DNA from 2 places in the Streptomyces sp. NPDC056231 genome. Region 1 is predicted to be linked to the other one. Evidence: riboswitches for the same ligand, from Rfam matches in the RefSeq annotation. Region 1 holds a riboswitch; the other holds the start of a gene.
What was found. A riboswitch is a leader RNA that binds a small molecule or an ion and turns the genes downstream of it on or off. The one in region 1 is predicted to bind cyclic di-AMP.
Positions count from the first base shown of each region.

Region 2: it holds a riboswitch for cyclic di-AMP, as region 1 does, so the genes downstream of both, ACNPQM_RS06020 (M23 family metallopeptidase) here and ACNPQM_RS03310 (transglycosylase family protein) in region 1, are expected to answer to the same signal.

Region 1 covers NZ_JBLVKW010000002.1:291,161-295,957, forward strand. The annotation lists gene ACNPQM_RS03300 (cytochrome P450 family protein) at 1-799, shown strand, start outside; gene ACNPQM_RS03305 (transglycosylase family protein) at 905-1,816, shown strand; cyclic di-AMP (ydaO/yuaA leader) riboswitch at 2,117-2,288, shown strand; gene ACNPQM_RS03310 (transglycosylase family protein) at 2,292-3,008, shown strand; gene eno (phosphopyruvate hydratase) at 3,309-4,595, shown strand; gene ACNPQM_RS03320 (FtsB family cell division protein) at 4,717-4,797, shown strand, end outside.
Region 2 covers NZ_JBLVKW010000004.1:180,961-185,757, reverse strand. The annotation lists gene ACNPQM_RS06030 (M16 family metallopeptidase) at 1-43, shown strand, start outside; gene ACNPQM_RS06025 (M16 family metallopeptidase) at 70-1,452, shown strand; cyclic di-AMP (ydaO/yuaA leader) riboswitch at 1,661-1,828, shown strand; gene ACNPQM_RS06020 (M23 family metallopeptidase) at 1,841-2,629, shown strand; gene ACNPQM_RS06015 (GntR family transcriptional regulator) at 2,843-3,562, shown strand; gene ACNPQM_RS06010 (HPr family phosphocarrier protein) at 3,756-4,037, opposite strand; gene ACNPQM_RS06005 (GNAT family N-acetyltransferase) at 4,203-4,797, shown strand, end outside.

The DNA.
Region 1 (4,797 bases):
CGGCGTCCCGCGCGAGGACCAGGACGACTTCAGGGACTGGGCGGGGATGATGATCCGCCACGGTGGCGGTCCGCGCGGCGGGGTCGCCCGGTCGGTGAAGAAGATGCGAGGCTATCTGGCGGAGCTCATCCACCGGAAGCGGGAGAACCCGGGGGAGGACCTGATCTCGGGCCTGATCCGGGCGAGTGACCACGGCGAGCACCTCACCGAGAACGAGGCCGCCGCCATGGCCTTCATCCTCCTCTTCGCGGGATTCGAGACGACGGTCAACCTCATCGGCAACGGGGTGTACGCCCTGCTGCGCAATCCGGAGCAGCGGGAGCGGCTGCAGCGCTCGCTCGACGCGGGGGAGACCGGGCTGCTGGAGACCGGTATCGAGGAACTGCTGCGGTACGACGGTCCGGTGGAGCTGGCCACCTGGCGGTTCGCCACCGAGCCGCTGACCCTCGGCGGGCAGCGGATCGCGGCGGGCGACCCCGTACTGGTGGTGCTCGCCGCCGCCGACCGGGACCCGGAGCGGTTTGCGAACCCGGACACCCTCGACCTCGCGCGGCGTGACAATCAGCACCTCGGATACGGGCACGGCATCCATTACTGCCTGGGAGCACCGCTTGCCCGACTGGAGGGACAGGCGGCCCTGGCCACGCTGTTGAGGCGCCTCCCGGACCTGCGGCTTGCGGTGGAACCTACCGATTTGCGGTGGCGTGGCGGACTCATCATGCGTGGACTGCGCACGCTTCCGGTGGAGTTCGCTCCCGGTCGGCGTTCCGGTCGTGGTGACACCCCGTCAACTCTGTGACTTTCACGTGATCTGCGCTGCATCGACTTGTGACAAGCGTTCGAGTGCCGCTACGTTCACCGTTCGACTCACCAGTCACTTGTCAGTCACACGGAAGGCAATCCCATGGGCTCCGCGAACGGCAGGCACCGTCGCCCTCGCCAGGCACCCGCGATCGTCGTCGCCGCAGGCGTGACCGGTTCGGCCATCGCCATACCCCTGCTCGGCGCGGCCGGTGCGCACGCCGCCGACGCCACTACCTGGGACCGGGTCGCGGAGTGCGAGAGCGGCGGCATGTGGAGCGCCGACCTCGGCAACGGCTTCTATGGCGGTCTTCAGTTCTCGCAGGACACCTGGAAGTCGTACGGCGGTGAGGCGTACGCCCCGCGCGCCGACCTCGCCAGCCGCTCGCAGCAGATAGCAGTCGCCGAGAAGGTCCTGGAGGACCAGGGGCCGAAGGCGTGGCCCAGCTGTGTGGCCATCTCCGGGCTCACGGAGGACGGGGTGTTGCCGGGGGTCGACCCGGGAACCGTGCCGTCGGCCGAATCGGCGGAGAGCGGGAAGGCGTCCAAGGCGCCGTCGGCCAAGGGGTCGGCCAAGGGGTCGGCCAAGGGGTCCGCCGCGTCTTCGGGCAAGGCGTCGCACAAGCCGTCGGCAGAGCCGTCATCCATGCCATCGTCCAAGAAGTCTGATTCATCCGACTTGCCCCAGAGGTCCGGCTCGTCCGGCAGCGAGGCGGGCGGTAAGCATCGCGGCGCACCGGCCCCCGAGGTGAGCCAGGACACCGGCAGGGGCGGCGGCCGGGACTCGGGCCGGCATGCTTCCCGCGGTAACAACGAGAGGCGCGACACGCGCGCGACGGCGGTCGACCGCGATTACACCGTCCGGCCGGGCGACAACCTCTGGGCGATTGCTGACGCACAGAAGGTTCCCGGTGGATGGCCCGCTCTCTATGAGGCGAACAAGGGTGCGGTCGGCGGCGACCCGGACCTCATCCTGCCTGGCCAGAGCCTCGATCTCGACGTGAAGGCGAAGTGAGGGCAGTCCGATAAGCAGCTAAAAGCACCCCAAAAATCGGGGTAGTTCAGAGGCCTATGTCCGCTTATGCGTAAGTGAGACATGGGTCTCTTTGCGTCAACTGGCGTGTCGCGTCCGCCGGGTCTGTCTGCATCGCCCCTCACCTGCGAAAACGCTGTGCAGTCGGATGCAGGTAAGGGCTGATTGTCCGTTATGCCCATCTTTGAATGTCGAGGTTGCATACGTTTACGGTCGGAACCGCTCGCACCGCGGGCCCCGTCGACGGTCACGCCGAATCCTGCCGTCGGTCGATGGGAACAGACGCGTAAAGCGCCGTAGGCAGGAGCGGGGGACCCAGGTAAGCCGCCGGGCCCGATGGCCGAAAGGCCGTCAGGACCGGCTCGGGGTGAAGTCGCGTGCTAGGACACGCGACCGGGCAACTCACTTGGCCCGAACCCGACAGCTCACCTCGTAGGCGTCGGTGAGGAGAAGTTCCATGCTGCTGAACAGCAAGGGCAAGCACCGCCGCCCGTCCAAGGCCGTCCGTGTCGCCACGCTCGCCGGTGTCACCGGTGCCGCCATCGCCGCTCCCCTGATGGGTGCGACTGGTGCCTCCGCCGCCTCCGTCGCCACGTGGGACGCCGTCGCCCAGTGCGAGTCCGGTGGCAACTGGTCCATCAACACCGGCAACGGCTACTACGGCGGCCTGCAGTTCTCGCAGTCCAGCTGGGCCGCCGCCGGCGGTACGCAGTACGCCCCGCGCGCCGACCTCGCCACCAAGGCTCAGCAGATCGCCACCGCCGAGAAGCTCCTCGCCATGCAGGGCCCGGGTGCCTGGGGCTGTGCCCACGCCGGTGGCCTCACCAACGACGGTGTCGACCCGGGTGTCGACACCGGCTCCACCGCGCAGCAGAGCGCCCCGGCGCAGGAGTCGAAGCAGGCCGCGTCGAAGCCGGCCGAGCGCACCGAGGCCCCCGCCGCCTCCCGCGCGGACCGCGGTACCGCCCCCAAGAAGACCGTCACCACGCCGACCGGTGGCAAGGTCGCCAAGGGTGACGGCGAGTACAAGGTGAAGTCCGGCGACTCGCTCAGCAAGATCGCAGCGCAGCACAAGGTGAAGGGCGGCTGGCAGCAGCTCTTCAAGCTGAACAAGGACATCGTCGAGGACGCCGACCTGATCTACCCGGGTCAGCAGCTCCACCTGACGAAGTAGGACGGGCGCCCCGTATCTACGGGTTCCCCGTAGATACGGGCTCTCTCCTCCCCGAGCCCCCCGACCCGGCGCGGATTCCCCCGTACGTGCCGGGTCGGGGTTTTTCGTATTCAGTGTTCAACTTTGTCGTTACCGGACAGTAGAAATCTGGATCTTTGCCCTGCTATGAGTGCCCTTGGGTCCTTTTTCGTCCCAGGGGACGGGCGGTCGGCGGACCGAGGCGCCCAGCCGGTTAGGCTCTTGTCGCAAGGCCAAAGCGACCCTGCACAACCAGCGTCATATCCCAGAAGGAGATGCCTCGTGCCGTCCATCGACGTCGTCGTAGCCCGGGAAATCCTCGACTCCCGCGGAAACCCCACGGTCGAGGTCGAGGTTGGCCTCGACGACGGCAGCACGGGCCGTGCTGCTGTGCCGTCCGGCGCCTCCACCGGTGCGTTCGAGGCCATTGAGCTTCGCGACGGTGACCCCAACCGCTACCAGGGCAAGGGCGTCGAGAAGGCCGTCCTCGCCGTGATCGAGCAGATCGGCCCGGAGCTCGTCGGTTACGACGCCACCGAGCAGCGGCTGATCGACCAGGCCATGTTCGACCTGGACGCCACCGAGAACAAGGGCTCGCTCGGCGCCAACGCCATCCTCGGCGTCTCGCTGGCCGTCGCGCACGCCGCGTCCGAGGCCTCGGACCTGCCGCTGTTCCGCTACCTCGGTGGCCCGAACGCGCACCTGCTGCCCGTCCCGATGATGAACATCCTCAACGGTGGGTCGCACGCCGACTCCAACGTGGACATCCAGGAGTTCATGATCGCGCCGATCGGCGCGGAGTCCTTCTCCGAGGCCCTGCGCTGGGGCGCCGAGGTCTACCACACGCTGAAGAAGGTCCTGAAGACCAAGGGCCTGTCGACCGGTCTCGGCGACGAGGGCGGCTTCGCGCCGAACCTGGAGTCGAACCGCGCCGCCCTGGACCTCATCATCGAGGCCATCAAGGAAGCCGGTTACGCCCCGGGCAAGGACATCGCGCTCGCGCTCGACGTCGCCGCCTCGGAGTTCTACAAGGACGGCAAGTACGAGTTCGAGGGCAAGTCCCGCTCGGCCGCCGAGATGACCGAGTACTACGAGGAACTCGTCGCGGCGTACCCGCTGGTCTCCATCGAGGACCCGCTGTACGAGGACGACTGGGCCGGCTGGAACGTCATCACCCAGAAGCTCGGCGCCAAGGTGCAGATCGTCGGCGACGACCTGTTCGTCACCAACCCGGAGCGTCTGGCCCGCGGCATCGAGGAGGGCTCCGCCAACGCCCTGCTCGTCAAGGTCAACCAGATCGGTTCGCTGACCGAGACCCTGGACGCCGTCGAGCTGGCCCAGCGCAACGGCTTCAAGTGCATGATGTCCCACCGCTCCGGCGAGACCGAGGACGTCACCATCGCCGACCTCGCCGTCGCGGTGAACTGTGGCCAGATCAAGACCGGTGCCCCGGCCCGCTCGGACCGCGTCGCCAAGTACAACCAGCTGCTGCGCATCGAGGAGATCCTCGACGACGCGGCGGTGTACGCGGGCCGCTCCGCGTTCCCGCGGTTTCGCTCTGCGAACTGATCAGCACAGCAAGGGCTGATCGCAGGCCCGGTACCGGGCAAAGGCCACGGCCTCCGTCCGTCCCCGCACTCGGTCCCGTACCGTGTGCGGGGACGGACGTGCGTAGTGGGGAGGCGGAGACATGGCCACGAAGGACCGGGACCGGTTCTCCACCGCGACCCGGCTGCGGCTGCTCGGTGAGCAGACCGCCGCGCGCGTCTAC
Region 2 (4,797 bases), on a different contig from region 1:
GACGGACACCGACACCGACGCGCACGAAGGGGCGGACAAGTGACCGACGCTGCCGCGACTGGAGTATCGATGGAGTACCACCCGCAGCCGACCCCCGGCACGGCCAGGCCCTGGGCCTTTCCCGCACCCGAGCGCGGCGCCTTGCCCAATGGGCTGACGGTGCTGCGCTGCCACCGTCCCGGCCAGCAGGTCGTCGCGGTCGAGATCTTCCTCGACGCCCCGCTGGAAGCCGAGCCCGAGGGGCTCGACGGCGTGGCCACGATCATGGCGCGGGCCCTTTCCGAGGGCACCGACAAGCACTCCGCCGAGGAGTTCGCCGCTGAGCTGGAGCGTTGCGGCGCCACCCTCGACGCACACGCCGACCATCCCGGCATGCGGGTCTCCCTGGAGGTTCCGGCATCCCGGCTGGCCAAGGCGCTCGGGCTGGTCGCCGAGGCGCTGCGGGCGCCGGCGTTCGCCGACAGCGAGATCGAGCGACTGGTGAACAACCGGCTCGACGAGATTCCGCACGAGCAGGCCAATCCGGCCCGTCGTGCCGCCAAGCAGCTCTCCAAGGAGCTCTTCCCGGCCACGTCGCGGATGTCACGCCCGCGCCAGGGCACCGAGGAAACGGTGGAGCGGATCGACTCCGCGGCCGTGCGCGCCTTCTACGAGGCCCATGTCAGGCCGTCCACCGCGACCGTCGTCGTCGTCGGCGACCTCACCGGTATCGACCTGGACGCCCTGCTCGCCGACACCATCGGCGACTGGACCGGGAACACTGTGGAGCCCCGTCCGGTCCCGCCGATCACCGCCGACGACACCGGCCGCGTGGTGATCGTCGACCGTCCGGGCGCCGTGCAGACGCAGCTGCTGATCGGCCGGATCGGCGCCGACCGGCACGACAGCGTGTGGCCGGCCCAGGTCCTCGGCACCTACTGCCTGGGCGGCACACTCACCTCCCGGCTGGACCGGGTGCTGCGCGAGGAGAAGGGCTACACCTACGGCGTGCGGGCCTTCGGTCAGGTCCTGCGCTCGACGGCCCCGGACTCCGCCTCCGGGGCGACCGGCGCGGCGATGCTGGCGATCAGCGGCTCGGTGGACACGGAGTCCACCGGACCGGCGCTCGACGACCTGTGGAAGGTCCTGCGGACCCTGGTGGCCGAGGGACTGACCGACGCCGAGCGCGAGACTGCTGTGCAGAACCTCGTGGGTGTCGCCCCGCTGAAGTTCGAGACGGCTGCCTCCGTCGCCGGCACGCTCGCCGACCAGGTCGAGCAGCACCTCCCGGACGACTACCAGGCGCAGTTGTACGCCCGCCTGGCCGAGACCGGCACGGTCGAGGCGACCGCGGCCGTGGTCAACGCCTTCCCCGTGGACCGGCTGGTCACGATTCTCGTCGGCGACGCTGCGCAGATCGAGGAGCCGGTCAGGGCGCTGGGCATCGGAGAGGTTTCCGTCGTCACCGGCTGATGCACCAAAGCCCCACAAAGAGGGGCGAAGAGAGACCCTGGCGAGTCACTTCCTGCCAGGGTCTTCCTTTTTGCCCGATTTGAGGCGAAAGCTTCTTGCTTGCCCTGTGGGATGCGCTACAAAGCGCCCTGTCCGTTTGGTGAATGAAAGTGCCCCCGCCTAGCGTCGGCTCCGCTGTCCGTCACTCGTATGCCGCATCCGTGGCGCCGGGCAGTGATCGCCGAGTCCCCGTCAGGCGCGAGCCCGGGGAGCCGGGGACCCATGCAGTCCTTGGGGTGAATCGGATGCCGTGACCTCCTGTGAGGCCGGGGATCCGTAGGAGACCTTCCTGCTCCGAACCCGTCAGCTAACCCGGTAGGCGAGAAGGAAGGAAAGGACCAGCTACTCCATGGCGTTCACCCGCCCCACCGGGAAGCACCGTGCCCCGAGCCGCCTGAAGCGCAGGAGCGCACGCGTCGCCGGAGTCGCGACGCTGGCGACCACCGGCGTCATCGGCGGACTGGCCTCTCCGGCCCTCGCCGCGGATGCCGAGGCCCCCTCCGGCAATGAAACCGGTCTGACCCAGATCGTCGCCATCGAGGACGCCCTCGCCGACCAGGTGGCCACCCAGGCCGAGGTGCAGAAGCGCCAGGCCGACGTCGCCACGAAGGCTGCCGAGGCTGCCAAGGCCGAGGCGGCGGCGAAGGCCAAGGCCGAGGCCGAGGCCCGCGCCAAGGCGGCCCGTGACGCGAAGGCCCGCGCCGCCCGTTCCGCCGAGCGCACCCGCCTGGGCTCCTATCAGCTCCCGGTCGCCGGTTCGTACGTCACCACCGGCTACAAGTCGAGCGGATCCCTCTGGTCCTCCGGTCGCCACTCGGGCATCGACTTCCACGCCGCTTCCGGCAGCTCCGTCGTCGCCGTCGGCGCCGGCACGGTCGTCGAGGCGGGCTGGGGCGGCGCATACGGCAACAACATCGTGCTGCGGATGACGGACGGCACGTACACCCAGTACGGCCACCTCTCCTCGATCGGCGTCTCCGTCGGCCAGACCGTCGGCGCGGGCCAGCAGATCGGCCTCTCCGGCTCGACCGGCAATTCCACCGGACCGCACCTCCACTTCGAGGCCCGCACCACGCCTTCGTACGGCTCCGACATGGACCCCGTGGCGTACCTGCGCGCCCATGGCGTGAACGTCTGACCGACGTCCCGTCCCCACACCCCGAAGGCCCCGGCTTCCGCCGGGGCCTTCGGGGTGTCCGCCCCTGCCGAACCGCCCGGCGGAACCGTCCCCGGGCCAGAAGGTATTCATGGTTTTCGGACCGGCTTCGGAAATGCGGTCGCCTTGCAATAGAGTCGCAGAACATGCGTCGATCGGCCGCGTTTCGCGGGGGATTAAGGCGGAGGTTCGGACATGCGCATTCCGGCGCAATCGGTATGCACGGCAATCCGTGACGAGATCGTCTCCGGTGTCTTCGAACGCGGTGGCAGACTCACCGAGGAGCTGCTCGCGCGTCGTTACGGGGTCTCCCGTGTCCCCGTGCGGGAAGCGCTGCGCACCCTGGAGTCCGAGGGCTTCGTGGTCACCCGCCGGCATGCCGGTGCCTGTGTCGCCGAGCCCACCGAACAGGAGGCCGCCGACCTTCTGGAGGTACGGATGCTGCTGGAGCCGCTGGGTGCGGCCCGTGCCGCGCAACGCCGCACCGAGGCACACCTCAAGGTGCTGCGCGGCCTGGTCAGGCTGGGTCAGGACAGAGCGCGGCGAGGTGCGGGGGAGGATCTGCACTCCCTGGGCAGCTGGTTCCACGAGACGCTCGCCCAGGCGTCCGGCAGCCCCGGGCTCATCGCGCTGCTCACCCAGCTACGCCACAAGATCGCCTGGATGTACGCGGTCGAGCAGCCGGCCCGCCCGGTCGACCACTGGGGTGAGCACGGAGCCATCGTGGACGCCGTGGCGCGCGGCGACGCGGATCGGGCCAGGGCGCTGGCCGCCCAGCACGCCGCGCGGGCCGCCGCCGCGCACCGGCTGCGCCGCGCGGGCGGTGCTCCGGGCCGCGATGCCGGCGCCCCCCGTTCCGGCGGCCGGGTGAGGACTTCGCAACATGCCGTAAACACCGCGAGCGGCCGGTATTAACACCTGCGCCGTATACAAGGTGAAGTAAGTGTGCGGGGCTTTCTTTTGGCTGCCCGAAATTCGCCCCGGAGGCATTGTCGGTATCAGAAAACGAAGGAGCCGCGATCCCGGTTGGGGGTATCGCGGCTCCGTCACGGAAATGGACCCGACAGGAACCGGCCGGAAAGGCTTCCCCCTGATCGGAATCCTGGAATCAGACGGTCTCCGGGAGCTCCTCGAGCCCCTCGGTGACCAGCTTCGCCAGCCGGTCGAGCGCGGCCTCGGCGTCGTCCGCCTCGGAGGCGAGCACGATCTCCTCGCCGCCGTGCGCGCCGAGACCGAGCACCGCGAGGATGGAGGCGGCGTTCACCGGGGGGCCGTCGGGCTTGGCGATCGTGACGGGGATGCCGGACGCCGTGGCCGCACGAACGAAGATGGAAGCGGGGCGGGCGTGCAGGCCCTCGGTCCAACCGACATTGACGCGACGCTCAGCCATGGTTCTGCCCTTCACGGATCAATGATTGTCCAGACCAGCCTCTCACGCAGTGCCCTGTTGCCCGCCGACCCGCGACCCGGCCCGTGCTGCACGGCTGATCGGAGCTCTCGGACTGCCCTGGCCCCGTGCCCTGGGCGACTGCTGACCGCGCCGTAGGCTTTGCCCATGCAGCCCACGCCGGAGCAGAGTCCGCACCACGTGTACCCCGACCACTGGGAAGCGGATGTGGTGCTCCGCGACGGCGGTACGGCCCGCATCAGGCCCATCACCACGGACGATGCCGAGCGCCTGGTCAGCTTCTACGAGCAGGTCTCCGAGGAGTCGAAGTACTACCGGTTCTTCGCTCCTTACCCCCGTCTGTCCGCCAAGGACGTCCACCGCTTCACCCATCACGACTACGTCGACCGGGTGGGGCTCGCCGCCACGGTCGGCGGTGATTTCATCGCCACTGTCCGCTACGACCGGATCGACGCGAACGGCCGGCCGGCCTCCGCCCCCGCCGACGAGGCCGAGGTCGCCTTTCTCGTCCAGGACGCGCACCAGGGCCGCGGCGTGGCATCGGCGCTCCTCGAACACATCGCCGCAGTGGCGCGTGAGCGCGGCATCCGCCGCTTTGCCGCCGAGGTGCTGCCCGCCAACACCAAGATGATCAAGGTGTTCCGTGATGCCGGGTACACCCAGCAGCGCAGCTTCGAGGACGGCGCCGTCCATCTCACCCTCGACCTCGAACCGACCGCCGAGTCCCTCGCCGTCCAGCGCG